One region of the Streptomyces sp. NPDC045701 genome, then DNA from elsewhere that is predicted to be linked to it. Evidence: predicted binding sites of a transcription regulator. Region 1 holds the regulator's gene; the other holds the start of a gene.
The links. The regulator HrcA, encoded in region 1, represses chaperone genes, less so after heat shock. The targets are predictions, from matches to a motif close to TTNGCACTCNGNNNNNCNGAGTGCNAA.

Region 1 (6,828 bases):
CGGTGATGCGGGGCGAGGGCTCGGGCTCCGTACGGACCTCGGCCACCGTCACCTCCAGGCGGTCCTTGCCCTCGACGGCCGCGACCGTGCCGTACGCGCCGGAACCGGCGCCGTCCGTCAGGACGACGTCCTCGCCCACCCGCAGCCGCCGCACCGACACCGCGTGCCGCCCCTCGGGCCCGTCGAGGACGACCGTCCCGCCGGAGACGCGGTCGACCAGGAAGACGGGGGCGGTCATGACGCCACGCCCCGCAGCGCCAGGGACGCCACCGAGGCGTCCAGCTCCGCGGCGAGGACCTCCACCAGCCGCCCGGCGGGCAGCTCGCGCGCCATCCGGTGGCCCTGCCCCGCCCACAGCGCCATGCCCTGCGGGTCGCCCGCCTTGGCGGCGGCCTTGCGCAGCCCGCTCGTCAGATGGTGCACCTCGGGGTACGCGGCCGGGGCGTACGGACCGTGCTCGTGCATGAACCGGTTGACCAGGCCCCGGGCCGGGCGCCCCGAGAACGCCCGCGTCAGCTCGGTGCGGACGAACAGCGGGTTGGTCATGGCCTGCTTGTGCAGGGCGTGCGCGCCCGACTCGGGGCACACCAGGAACGCGGTGCCGAGCTGCGCGGCCTCGGCGCCCGCCGCGAGGACGGCGGCGATCTGGCTGCCGCGCATCAGGCCGCCCGCGGCGACGATCGGCAGCGGCACGGCCTCCTTCACCAGCGCGATCAGTGACAGCAGGCCCGTGCCGCACCCGCCGCTCTCCGGGTCGTCGCGGTGCGTGCCCTGGTGGCCGCCCGCCTCGACTCCCTGGACGCACACGGCGTCGGCACCCGCCCGCCGCGCGGCCTCGGCCTCCTCGGGCGACGTGACCGTCACGACGGTGACCGTTCCGGCGCGGGCGAACGCGGCGACCGTCTCGGGGGCTGGGCACCCGAAGGTGAACGACACCATCGGGACCGGGTCGTCCAGCAGGATGGCCAGCTTGGCCTCGTACCCGTCGTCGCGGCCCGCGTCGGGGTCGCCGAGCGGCGTCTCGTACCAGGTGGCCTCGCCGGCGAGCTGGTGCCGGTAGACGTCGACGGCCGACTGGTCGGCCTGCCCGGGCTGCGGCATGAACAGATTGACGCCGAAGGGCCGCGAGGTCAGCCCGCGGACCTGCTTGATCTCCTGGTACATGCCGTCGGCGGTCTTGTACCCGGCGGCCAGAAAGCCCAGCCCGCCGGCCTCGGACACGGCCGCGGCGAGCTGCGGACAGGAGGCGCCGCCCGCCATGGGCGCCTGCACGATCGGGTACCGGCAGAGATCGGTCAGTGCGGAGGACATGCACGCATGGTGTCACGCCCCCGCACCCGCACCGAACCCCGAGGGCTCACCGCCCGTTGAACGCGTCCTTGAGGCGGGAGAACAGCCCCTGCTGCCCCGGCTGGAACTGGCCGGTCGGCCGCTCCTCACCGCGCAGCTTCGCCAGCTCCCGCAGCAGCCTCTCCTGCTCCGGGTCCAGCTTCGAGGGGGTCTGCACCTCGACGTGCACGATGAGGTCACCGCGTCCGCCGCCCCGCAGGTGCGTGACGCCGCGCCCGTGCAGCGGGATCGACTGGCCCGACTGCGTGCCGGGACGGACGTCGACCTCCTCCAGCCCGTCCAGCGTCTCCAGCGGGCACTTGGTGCCCAGCGAGGCCGCCGTCATGGGGATGGTCACCGTGCAGTGCAGGTCGTCGCCGCGCCGCTGGAACACCGGGTGCGGCAGCTCGTGGATCTCGACGTACAGGTCGCCCGCCGGGCCGCCGCCCGGGCCGACCTCGCCCTCGCCGGCGAGCTGGATGCGGGTGCCGTTGTCCACACCGGCAGGGATCTTGACCGTGAGCGTACGGCGGGACCGGACCCGGCCGTCGCCCGCGCACTCCGGGCACGGGGTGGGCACCACGGTGCCGAAGCCCTGGCACTGCGGGCAGGGGCGGGACGTCATGACCTGGCCCAGGAAGGACCGGGTGACCTGGGACACCTCGCCCCGGCCGCGGCACATGTCGCACGTCTGGGCCGACGTACCGGGCGCGGCGCCCTCGCCGGAACAGGTCGTGCAGACCACGGCCGTGTCGACCTGGATGTCCTTGGTCGTGCCGAAGGCCGCCTCGTTGAGGTCGATCTCCAGACGGATCATCGCGTCCTGGCCGCGCCGCGTCCGCGACCGGGGCCCGCGCTGGGACGCCGTCCCGAAGAAGGCGTCCATGATGTCGGAGAAGTTCCCGAAGCCGCCGGCGCCGAAGCCGCCCGCGCCCGCACCGCCGCCGGAGGCGGACAGCGGGTCACCGCCGAGGTCGTAGACCTGCTTCTTCTGCGGGTCCGACAGCACCTCGTAAGCGGCGTTGATCTCCTTGAACCGCTCCTGCGTCTTCGGATCGGGGTTGACGTCCGGGTGCAGCTCGCGGGCGAGCCTCCGGAACGCCTTCTTGATCTCGTCCTGGGACGCGTCGCGGCGTACGCCGAGTACGGCGTAGTAGTCCGTGGCCACTTACGACTCCGCCAGGATCTGTCCGACGTAACGTGCCACTGCGCGTACCGCTCCCATCGTTCCGGGGTAGTCCATGCGGGTCGGTCCGACCACGCCGAGTTTGGCGACTGCCTCGTCGCCCGAACCGTAGCCGACCGCGACGACGGACGTGGAGTTGAGGCCCTCATGGGCGTTCTCGTGCCCGATACGTACGGTCATGGCCGAGTCCTTGGCCTCGCCGAGCAGCTTGAGGAGCACCACCTGCTCCTCCAGCGCCTCCAGCACCGGCCGGATCGTCAGGGGGAAGTCGTGCCCGAAGCGGGTGAGATTGGCGGTGCCGCCGATCATCAGCCGCTCCTCGGTCTCCTCCACCAGGGTCTCCAGCAGCGTGGCCAGCACCGTGGAGACGGTGCCCCGGTCCTCCGCCTCGAAGGACTCGGGGAGGTCCTGGACCAGCTGCGGCACGTCCGTGAAGCGCCGCCCCACCACGCGGCTGTTCAGCCGCGCCCGCAGGTCGGCCACCGACGTCTCGCCGAACGGCGCGGGGCAGTCGACCATGCGCTGCTCCACGCGCCCGGTGTCGGTGATCAGGACGAGCATCAGCCGGGCGGGGGCCAGCGACAGCAGCTCCACGTGGCGCACGGTGGACCGGGTCAGGGACGGGTACTGCACGACCGCGACCTGCCGGGTCAGCTGCGCGAGCAGCCGCACCGTACGGCCGACGACGTCGTCGAGGTCGACCGCGCCGTCCAGGAAGTTCTGGATGGCGCGCCGCTCCGGCGACGACAGCGGCTTGACACCGGCGAGCCGGTCGACGAAGAGGCGGTAGCCCTTGTCGGTGGGGATGCGGCCGGCGCTGGTGTGGGGCTGGGCGATGAAGCCCTCGTCCTCCAGCACCGCCATGTCGTTGCGCACGGTGGCGGGCGAGACGCCGAGGTTGTGGCGCTCCGTGAGCGCCTTGGAGCCGACCGGCTCCTCGGTGCCCACGTAGTCCTGGACGATGGCGCGCAAGACCTCGAGTCTGCGTTCGCTGAGCACCGCGCGCACCTCCAGCTTGCCGTGGTTCCTCCTGCTTCGCTGGCACTCACCATGCCCGAGTGCCAACCTTCCCCCGGCAAGTGTACGGCGCCGGGGTACGCCCCTAGCAAGGGCGGCCGACCACGCTACCGCGCGACGACGCTGGTGGATGCCGATAGCGTCGCGGTATGGACGTCAGTTGGGAAGACTTCGGGTGGGAGCGTCTCGGTGACGGCGTGGGCCGCAGGAGGCTTCCGGTGTGGGACGCGACCACCGCGTTGGTGGTCGGCGAGGACGGCGCCCTCTTGTACGACACGGGCGCCACGCTCCGTGAGGGGGCCGAGATCCGGGCGCAGGCCCAGGCGCTCATGGGCGACCGGAGAGTGACGCACATCGCACTGAGCCACCCCCATTTCGATCACGTGCTCGGCACGGCCGCGTTCTCCGGCACGGAGGTGTACGGGGCGGTCGGCGTCGACACCGTGCTGGCCGGGGACCGGGACGGGCTGCGGGCGGACGCCGTACGGCACGGCGTGGCCGAGGCGGACGCCGTGGAGGCGACCGACGTCCTGGTCGCCCCGCACCACCTGGTGTGCGGCGAGTGGACGCTGGAGCTGGGCGGGCGGCAGGTGCTGCTGACCAACGTGGGCCCGGGCCACAGCGGCCACGACCTGGCCGTCCTGGTGCCGGGCTCCCGGAAGGTCGTCCTGTGCGGGGACCTGGTGGAGGAGTCGGGCGACCCCCAGGCCGGGCCGGACGCCGTCCCGTCGCGCTGGCCGGCCGCGCTGGACCGGCTGCTGGAACTGGGCGGCGAGGACGCGGTGTACGTCCCCGGGCACGGAGCCGTCGTCGACGCCGGCTTCGTACGCGCCCAGCGCGCGGAACTGGCCCGCCGCTTCGGGGTGTCGTAGCGTCTGGCGGATGCGCGCTTACGACCCTGACCTGACGCCCTCCTGGAAGCGTTCGGCCCCGGTGCCGGAGGTACCCGCCGAACCGGACCTGGTGGTCGAGGAGGTGAGCACCGGGTTCTGCGGGGCGGTGATCGGCTGTGAGGCGGGCACGGTGACCCTGGAGGACCGGTTCGGCAAGCACCGGGTGTTCCCGCTGGCGCCTCGCGGCTTCCTGCTGGAGGGGCGCCCGGTGACGCTGGTGCGCCCGGCGGCCGGCCCCGCGCGGCCGTCGCGGACCGCCTCGGGCTCGATCGCCGTACCGGGCGCACGCGCGCGTGTGGCCCGCGCGGGGCGCATCTACGTGGAGGGCCGGCACGACGCGGAGCTGGTGGAGCGGGTGTGGGGTGACGACCTGCGCGTCGAGGGCGTGGTGGTCGAGTACCTGGAGGGCGTCGACGACCTCCCGGCCGTCGTCCGGGAATTCGGGCCCGGCCCGGACGCCCGCCTGGGGGTGCTGGTGGACCACCTGGTCCCCGGCTCCAAGGAGTCCCGCATCGCCGCCTCCGTCACGGACGGGCACACCCTGGTGGTGGGGCACCCGTACATCGACATCTGGGAGGCCGTGAAGCCCTCCTCGGTGGGCATCCGGGCGTGGCCGGCCGTCCCGCGCGGCCAGGACTGGAAGACGGGCGTGTGCCGCGCCCTGGGGTGGCCGGAGAACACCGGCGCCGCCTGGCAGCACATCCTGTCGAAGGTCCACTCCTACAAGGACCTGGAATCCGAGCTGCTGGGCGCGGTGGAGCGGCTGATCGACCACGTGACGGTCGGCGAGGCGGCCGGGTGACGGCTGCCGCGCCCTCTCGCCGCCACCGGCGCGCCGGCCGCTCCCCGCCGCGGCGCCCCGGCCGCGCCCGTCGGACCTAGTCCACCAGGTCCCGCACCACCGCGTCGGCCAGCAGCCGGCCCCGCAGCGTCAGGACGGCCCGCCCCTCCGCGTAGGGACCGGGGTCCAGGAGCCCGTCACTCACCGCGCGCCCGGCGGCGGCCAGCCCCGCGGGCCTGAGCAGTGACAGCTCGCACCCCTCGCGCAGCCGCAGCTCCAGCAGCACCCGCTCCACCCGCCGGTCCTCCTCCGACAGCACCTCGCGCCCCGCGCCGGGCGACCGCCCCCCGGCCAGAGCGGCGGCGTACGCGCCGGGGTGCTTCACGTTCCACCAGCGCACGCCCCCGACGTGGCTGTGCGCGCCGGGTCCCGCGCCCCACCAGTCGGCGCCGCGCCAGTACAGCTCGTTGTGCAGGCACCGCCCCGCGTCCGAGGTGGCCCAGTTGGACACCTCGTACCAGGAGAAGCCCGCGCCGGACAGCACGTCCTCCGCGATCAGGTACCGGTCGGCGTCGACGTCGTCGTCCGTCATCGGCACCTCGCCGCGCCGGATGCGCCGCGCCAGCTGCGTGCCCTCCTCCACGATCAGGGCGTACGCGCTGACGTGGTCCGGACCCGCGCCGATCGCCGCGTCGAGCGAGGCCCGCCAGTCGTCGTCGCTCTCCCCCGGCGTGCCGTAGATGAGGTCCAGGTTGACGTGCTCGAACCCGGCCGCGCGCGCCTCCGCGACGCAGGCCTCCGGCCGCCCGGGGGTGTGCGTGCGGTCGAGCACCCTCAGGACGTGCTGCCGGGCGCTCTGCATCCCGAAGGAGATCCGGTTGAAGCCGCCTTCGCGCAGCTCGGCGAGGTACGCGGGGCCGACGGACTCCGGGTTCGCCTCGGTGGTGATCTCGGCGTCGTCCGCGAGGCCGAACTCGTCCCGGATCGCGCCCAGCATGCGCACCAGGTCGGCGGCGGCGAGCAGCGTGGGCGTGCCGCCGCCGACGAACACGGTCCGCACGGGGCGCGGGTCGTCGCCCAGCACCTTCCGCGCGAGCCGCACCTCGTCGGTCAGCGTGACCGCGTAGTTGTCGCGGGAGGCGAGGACACCGCCGGAGCCGCGCAGCTCGGTGGCGGTGTAGGTGTTGAAGTCGCAGTAGCCGCAGCGGGTCGCGCAGTACGGCACGTGCAGATAGAACCCGAGGGGTCGCTCACCGGCCCCGAGCAGGGCGGACGCGGGCAGCGCGCCGTCCTCGGGCATGGGCTCACCATCGGGCAGTACGGAAGGCATACCGCCCATTGTCCGTCACCGCCGCGCCTACCTGGCCTGGAGCACCAGCAGCGCGAGGTCGTCGCACACCGGCGTCTCGCCGAAGGCGTGGACCGCGTGCTTGATCCTTTCGGCGACCTCGTGCGCAGGCAGCCCGGCGCACCCGGCGAGGGCCTCGGCCAGGCCGTCCCCGTCGTCGAACATCCGGCCCGTGCGGGAGCGGCGCTCGGTGACGCCGTCCGTGACGCACAGGAGGGTGTCGCCGGGCGCGAGGTGGAAGGTGTGGCTCTCGTACCCGACGTCGTCGACGACG
Region 2 (6,828 bases), on a different contig from region 1:
GCCGTGGCCCGCGTCCGCCGGCTCCTCTTCCTTCTTCTCGACGACCAGGGTCTCGGTCGTGAGCAGCAGGGAGGCGATGGAGGCGGCGTTCTCCAGGGCCGAGCGGGTGACCTTGACCGGGTCGATGACGCCGGCCTTGATCAGGTCGCCGTACTCGCCGGTGGCGGCGTTGAAGCCCTGGCCCTTGTCGAGCTCGGAGACCTTCGAGGTGATGACGTAGCCCTCGAGGCCCGCGTTCTCGGCGATCCAGCGCAGCGGCTCGACGGCGGCGCGGCGGACGACCGCGACACCGGTGGCCTCGTCGCCCTCCTTGCCGAGGTTGCCGTCCAGCACCTTGACGGCGTGGACCAGCGCGGAGCCACCACCGGAGACGATGCCCTCCTCGACCGCGGCGCGGGTCGCGGAGATGGCGTCCTCCAGACGGTGCTTCTTCTCCTTCAGCTCCACCTCGGTGGCGGCGCCGACCTTGATCACGCACACGCCGCCGGCGAGCTTCGCGAGGCGCTCCTGGAGCTTCTCGCGGTCCCAGTCGGAGTCCGTGGTCTCGATCTCGGACTTGATCTGCGCGACGCGGCCCTGCACGTCCTCGGAGTTGCCACCGCCGTCGACGATCGTGGTGTCGTCCTTGGTGACGGTGACGCGGCGGGCGGTGCCCAGCACCTCGAGACCGGCCTGGTCGAGCTTGAGGCCGACCTCCTCGGCGATGACGGTGGCGCCGGTGAGGGCGGCCATGTCGCCGAGCATCGCCTTGCGGCGGTCGCCGAAGCCGGGGGCCTTGACCGCGACGGCGTTGAACGTGCCGCGGATCTTGTTGACCACCAGGGTCGACAGGGCCTCGCCCTCGACGTCCTCGGCGATGATCAGGAGCGGCTTGGAGGAGCCGGCCTGGATGACCTTCTCCAGCAGCGGGAGCAGGTCGGTGATCGCGGAGATCTTGCCCTGGTGGATCAGGATGTACGGGTCGTCGAGGACGGCCTCCATACGCTCCTGGTCGGTGACCATGTACGGGGACAGGTAGCCCTTGTCGAAGGCCATGCCCTCGGTGAAGTCGAGCTCCAGGCCGAAGGTGTTGGACTCCTCGACGGTGATGACACCGTCCTTGCCGACCTTGTCCATCGCCTCGGCGATGAGCTCGCCGACCTGCTGGTCCTGCGCGGAGAGCGCGGCCACGGCGGCGATGTCGGCCTTGTCGTCGATCGGGCGGGCCGACGCGAGCAGCTCGTCGGAGACGGCCTTGACCGCGGCGTCGATGCCCTTCTTCAGGGCGGCCGGGGAGGCGCCCGCGGCGACGTTGCGCAGACCCTCGCGGACCAGGGCCTGGGCCAGGACGGTGGCGGTGGTGGTGCCGTCACCCGCGATGTCGTTGGTCTTGGTCGCCACCTCCTTCACCAGCTGGGCGCCGAGGTTCTCGTACGGGTCCTCGATCTCGACCTCGCGGGCGATCGTGACACCGTCGTTGGTGATGGTCGGCGCGCCGAACTTCTTGTCGATGACGACGTTGCGGCCCTTGGGGCCGATCGTCACCTTGACGGTGTCGGCAAGCTTGTTGACGCCGCGCTCAAGGGCGCGACGGGCGTCCTCGTCGAACTTCAGGATCTTCGCCATGGGAGCGATTCAGCCCTCTCGAAAACTCTGGTTGACGAACCGCGCCCCTCGCCGCCCGGCAATGTGTATCGGCGGGGGCCAGGGGCGCAGCTCAAAAGCGATCTTGCTCGGGTGACTTACTTCTCGATGATCGCGAGCACGTCGCGAGCCGAGAGGACGAGGTACTCCTCGCCGCTGTACTTCACCTCGGTGCCGCCGTACTTGCTGTACAGCACGATGTCGCCGGTCTTGACGTCGAGCGGCAGGCGCTCGCCGTTCTCGAAGCGGCCCGGGCCAACGGCCAGGACGACGCCCTCCTGGGGCTTCTCCTTGGCGGTGTCCGGGATGACCAGGCCAGAGGCGGTGGTCTGCTCGGCGTCGAGCGGCTGGACCACAATGCGGTCCTCGAGCGGCTTGATGGCAACCTTGGAGCTGGTGGTCGTCACGATCCGACCTCCCCCTTCGGAGATCTCACGGGGTTAACTGTCTGAGGTGGCGACCAGGTGGATCCGTCGTCGCGGGTGCCGGACCTGCCCGTCGCTGTGTTGGCACTCTCCAGTGGGGAGTGCCAGACCCGAGACTATGACCGCGATTAGCACTCGGTCAAGCGGAGTGCCAATTCACCGCCCGGTCGTGGCGTGCGCCGGCCGTCCGGCGGCGGCCGGCGAGGGGCTCATACGTAGTCCTCCAGCCTGGCCACCGCGTAGCCCTTGGCCGTGACGACGTCCATCACCTGCCTGATCATGTCCGGCATGGTGCCGTTCCAGTCCTCCCTGCCGCGGAAGTGCGTGAGGATGATGTCGCCGGGGTGCAGGTCCCGGTCCCACTCGCGCCATTCCATGTGGTCGGGGAACGCCTCGGCCGCCCACAGGGGCACGGCCCTGACACCGCACGACCGGGCGGCGCGCAGGGTGTCGGCGTTGTAGTTGCCGTAGGGCGGGCGGAAGAGGGTGGGCCGCTCGCCGTACCGCTTCTCGATGGTGTCCTGCTGCCCGCAGATCTCGTGCTTCTGCTCCGCGTAGGAGAGGCCGGGCATGTACCGGTGGTTGAGGGTGTGGTTGTGCAGGGCGACGCCCCGGTCCCGCATCCGCGCGAAGTAGCCGTAGTCCTCCTTGACCAGGTAGTCGCTGAGGAAGGCGCTGTACGGGATGTCCAGCTCGTCCATCATCTCCAGCAGCCGCGGGTCCTTCTCCGCGCCGTCGTCGATCGTCAGGAAGACGACCCGCTCCTGGGTCGGGACGGTGGTGAAGACGGGCGGCAGGGTCGGGTCGCCGACACCGAAGCCCTTGCGGAAGGTGATGTGCGGCCGGTCGGCCGCCGCCGGGGGCGGGGGTGCGGCCAGGGGGGTGGACCTCAGGCCCCACTTGCGGGCGGCGACGGCACGGGCGGCCTGCGCCCGCCTGACCTTCTCCACGTACGCGGTGAGGGCGGCGGCCGCGTCCGGGGGCCGCTGGGGCTGCTGACCGGCGGCGGGCCCGGCACTGCCGCCGCGCAGCCCCGGACCGCCCCGGCCCGGTCCCGCGCCCGCCCCTCCGGCACCGGTCTCCGCCGCGCAGGCGGATCCGAGTGCCGCGAGCACCAGGGCGGCGACCAGAACTCGCACCCGCTTACTTACCATTTGACCTTTTTGTCGTACTAGCTGCATGGCGCCGCATCCTGTCAGCGCGCGGCCCCGGCCACCGGGAGACACCGCCGCCCGGCGCGCACCATCCCCCGCCTGGCCCACAATGGGCCGGGTGACCGATCTCGCCGCCTTCTCCGCGCTCCTCACCGACGAGGGCCAGGCCCTGCTCACCGCCCTGCGCGACCACACCCCCTCCCAGGAGCTGGCGGTCGCCTCCCGGCTGCGCCGCGACCACCCGGCCGACCTGGTCACGGCGGCGATCGCCCAGGCCCGGCTGCGGCAGCGGGCGGTCGCCAAGTTCGGCGAGCACGACGCGCACCGCATGTACTTCACGCCCGGCGGCGTCGAGCAGTCCACCCGCAAGGCGGTCGCCGAGCACCGCGCCGCCGCCTTCGCCCGCCTCGGCGTGCGCAGCATCGCGGACCTGTGCAGCGGCATCGGCGGCGACGCCATCGCCCTGGCCCGCGCCGGCATCCGCGTCCTCGCCGTCGACCGCGACCCGCTGACCGCCGCGGCCGCCCGCGCCAACGCCGCCGCGCTGGGCCTGGCCGACCTGATCGAGGTGCGCTGTGCGGACGTCACGGAGGTCGACACCTCGGCGTACGACGCGGTCTTCGTCGACCCGGCGCGGCGCGGCGGGAGCGGCGGCCGGGGCGGGCGGATCTTCGACCCGGAGGCGTACTCCCCGCCCCTGTCCTGGGCCGTCGACGCGGCCCGCGGGGCCCCGCACGCCGCGCTGAAGATCGCCCCGGGCATCCCGCACGAGACCGTCCCGCCGGAGGCCGGGGCCGAGTGGGTCTCGGACGGCGGCGACGTGAAGGAGGCCGTGCTGTGGTTCGGCACCCGGCCCGGCACGGTCACCGCGACCCTCCTGCCCGGCGGCCACACTCTCACCGGCCGCGGCCTGCCCGACCCGCCGGTCCGCCCCGTCGGCCGCTACCTGTACGAACCGGACGGCGCCGTGATCCGGGCGCACCTGGTCGCCGAGGTCGCCGAGGACCTCGGGGGCGGCCTGGTCGACGGGACGATCGCGTACATCACGGCGGACGAACCGCGCCCCACCCCGTACGCCACCGCGTACGAGATCACCGACGAGCTGCCCTTCAACCTCAAGAAGCTGAAGGCGCTGCTGCGCGAGCGCGAAGTGGGAACCCTGACGGTGAAGAAGCGCGGCTCGGCGGTCGAGCCGGAGGAGCTGCGCCGCAAGCTCAAGCCGAAGGGGCCGCACGCGGCCACGGTGTTCCTGACCCGCGTGGCGGGCGCGCCGGCCATGCTGATCGGCCGGCCGGTGAAGTAGCGCGCCGACGGCACCGCACAGACGTCCACCGGTGGAACCGCGCACAGGTCCCGCCCCGGGGCCACCCGTCGCGGCGCCGGTCAGGACGGGGCGTCCCCCCGGGCCGGCGCGCCCGGCGGTGCGCTCTCTTGTGCCCGCTCCAGCAGCAGGGCCCTCTCCCGGGCGTTGCGCGCCAGTGACGCCGCCCGCTCGAAGGCCGCACGGGCCTCGTCGGCGCGCCCGAGCCGGGCCAGCAGGTCGCCCCGCACGCTGGGCAGCAGGTGGTAGTCCCTCAGGGCCGGTGCGCCGGCCAGGCCGTCCACGATGACCAGCCCCGCCGCCGGGCCCTCGGCCATCGAGACCGCCACCGCCCGGTTCAGCTCCACGACCGGCGAGGGGACGACGGCGGCGAGCCGCCCGTACAGGGCCGCGATGGTCGCCCAGTCGGTGTCCTCGTACCGCGCCGCGCGCGCGTGGCAGGCCGCGATCGCCGCCTGGAGGGAGTACGGCCCCGTCCCGGCCCTCTCCAGCGCCGCGAAGCCCCGACGGATCAGCAGCCGGTCCCAGCGGCCGCGGTTCTGGTCGGCCAGCAGCACCGGCTCCCCACCCGGTCCGGTGCGCGCCGCCGTGCGCGACGCCTGGAGCTCCAGGAGCGCGGCCAGCCCGTGCGCCTCCGGCTCGCCGGGCATCAGCCCGGCCAGCACGCGCGCGAGCCGCAGCGCGTCCTCGCACAGGCCCGGGCGCAGCCAGTGGTCGCCGGCGGTCGCCGCGTACCCCTCGTTGAAGATCAGGTAGATGACCTCCAGCACGGAGGCGAGGCGGGCCGCCCGGTCCTGGGCGCGGGGCACCTCGAAGGGCACGCCCGCCCGGGCGAGGGATCGTTTCGCCCGGACGATCCGCTGCGCGACCGTCGCCTCGGGCACCAGGAAGGCGCGGGCGATCTCCTCCGTCGTCAGCCCGCCGAGCAGCCGCAGCGTGAGCGCCACGCGCGCGTCGGCGGAGAGGACCGGGTGGCAGGCGGTGAAGACCAGCCGCAGCAGGTCGTCGTCGATGTCGTCCGGCTCGGCCGTCTCCGGTTCGTACGCGGTCCGCAGGTCGCGCCCGACCTCGGCGAGCTTGCGCGCGTACGTCTCCCGGCGGCGTACGAGGTCGACGGCGCGGTTCCTGGCCGTGGCCATGAGCCAGGCGCCCGGCCTGTCCGGGACGCCCGACTCCGGCCACTGCTCCAGGGCGGCGACCAGGGCGTCCTGCGCCAGCTCCTCCGCGATGCCCACGTCGCGGACGATCCGGGCGACGGCCGCGATGATCCGCGCCGACTCGATCCTGAACACCGTCTCCACGGCGTGGGGTGCGCTCACGCCTCCTCATGGTGCCGTACCGGCCGGTGCCCCGCCGGCCGGTACCGCGCGGGTGCCGATCAGCCTTCGGCGATCTCCCGGACCTCGGCGGTGATGGTCCAGTACTCCTCATGGGTCCGGAGGAACCGCCGGGTCCACTCGACGGCCTCGGCCTTGTCCTTGCACTGGATGATCGAATACCCGCCGACGACCTCCTTGGACTCGGTGAAGGGCCCGTCGGTGACCGACAGCCGCCCGCCCGACCAGGTGACGCGGGTGCCCTCGGAGGTGGGCGTGAGCCCGGCGGTCTCCAGCATGACCCCGGCCTTGGTGATCTCCTCCAGGAGCTTGCCCATCCGCTCCTGGAGCTCGGGGCTCGGGCCCTCGGCGGGGGCGTTCTTCTCGTCGACGCGGATCATCGTCAGGAAGCGCGGCATGGCCGTCTCCTCGCTGTGGTGCGGCGGGGCCGTTCCCCGCCTTCACCCCTACGTCGAACGGGCGGCCGCCGGATCGACACCCGGCACGGAAGAACCTCGGGAATTTCCGGCGGGCCTCCGCACGGCCCGACCGGTCGGCTCGTGGTGCCGGCCGGACGGGCGGCTCACGTCCCGTGGGACTCGAAGCGCCAGCGGTGCACCGGGCGGGTGACCAGGTCCGGGGCGGGCTCCGGGAGCTCGGGAAGGTCGGCCTCGTAGGGGGCGTCCCACCAGGTGAGGACCAGCACCCGGTCGCCGGGCGCGGTGAACGTCTCGCGCCGGACCGGCTCGGCCGGGAGCGGCCGGGTGCGGGCCCACTGAAGGAGCTCCGCGCCGCGGCCCTCCACCGCGCGGGCCTCCCACATCAGGGTGACCTTCACGAGTACAGGTTGTCCTTGCTGACCTCGTGCACGTGGTCGTGGCCGTGGTCGTGACCGCCACCGCCGGGCACGTGCGGGTCCGTCACCGGCAGGGACGAGTCCGCCGACAGATCCAGGTCGGAGGCCGGCCGGTTGCGGGCCACCATCTCGG

Region 2: a site for HrcA is predicted at 2,177-2,203, ahead of groES (co-chaperone GroES). Genes of this name have one in related genera too.

The regions. Positions count from the first base shown of each region.
Region 1 is NZ_JBWKJV010000002.1:83,412-90,239, forward strand. It holds gene AC07DW_RS02655 (16S rRNA (uracil(1498)-N(3))-methyltransferase) at 1-238, opposite strand, end outside; gene AC07DW_RS02660 (nitronate monooxygenase) at 235-1,311, opposite strand; gene dnaJ (molecular chaperone DnaJ) at 1,358-2,497, opposite strand; gene hrcA (heat-inducible transcriptional repressor HrcA) at 2,498-3,514, opposite strand; gene AC07DW_RS02675 (MBL fold metallo-hydrolase) at 3,682-4,404, shown strand; gene AC07DW_RS02680 (DUF3097 domain-containing protein) at 4,415-5,227, shown strand; gene hemW (radical SAM family heme chaperone HemW) at 5,304-6,536, opposite strand; gene AC07DW_RS02690 (SpoIIE family protein phosphatase) at 6,564-6,828, opposite strand, start outside.
Region 2 is NZ_JBWKJV010000001.1:185,463-192,290, reverse strand. It holds gene groL (chaperonin GroEL) at 1-1,605, opposite strand, end outside; gene groES (co-chaperone GroES) at 1,722-2,030, opposite strand; gene AC07DW_RS01050 (polysaccharide deacetylase family protein) at 2,258-3,229, opposite strand; gene AC07DW_RS01045 (class I SAM-dependent methyltransferase) at 3,312-4,505, shown strand; gene AC07DW_RS01040 (RNA polymerase sigma factor) at 4,586-5,842, opposite strand; gene AC07DW_RS01035 (YciI family protein) at 5,902-6,258, opposite strand; gene AC07DW_RS01030 (hypothetical protein) at 6,423-6,677, opposite strand; gene tsaD (tRNA (adenosine(37)-N6)-threonylcarbamoyltransferase complex transferase subunit TsaD) at 6,674-6,828, opposite strand, start outside.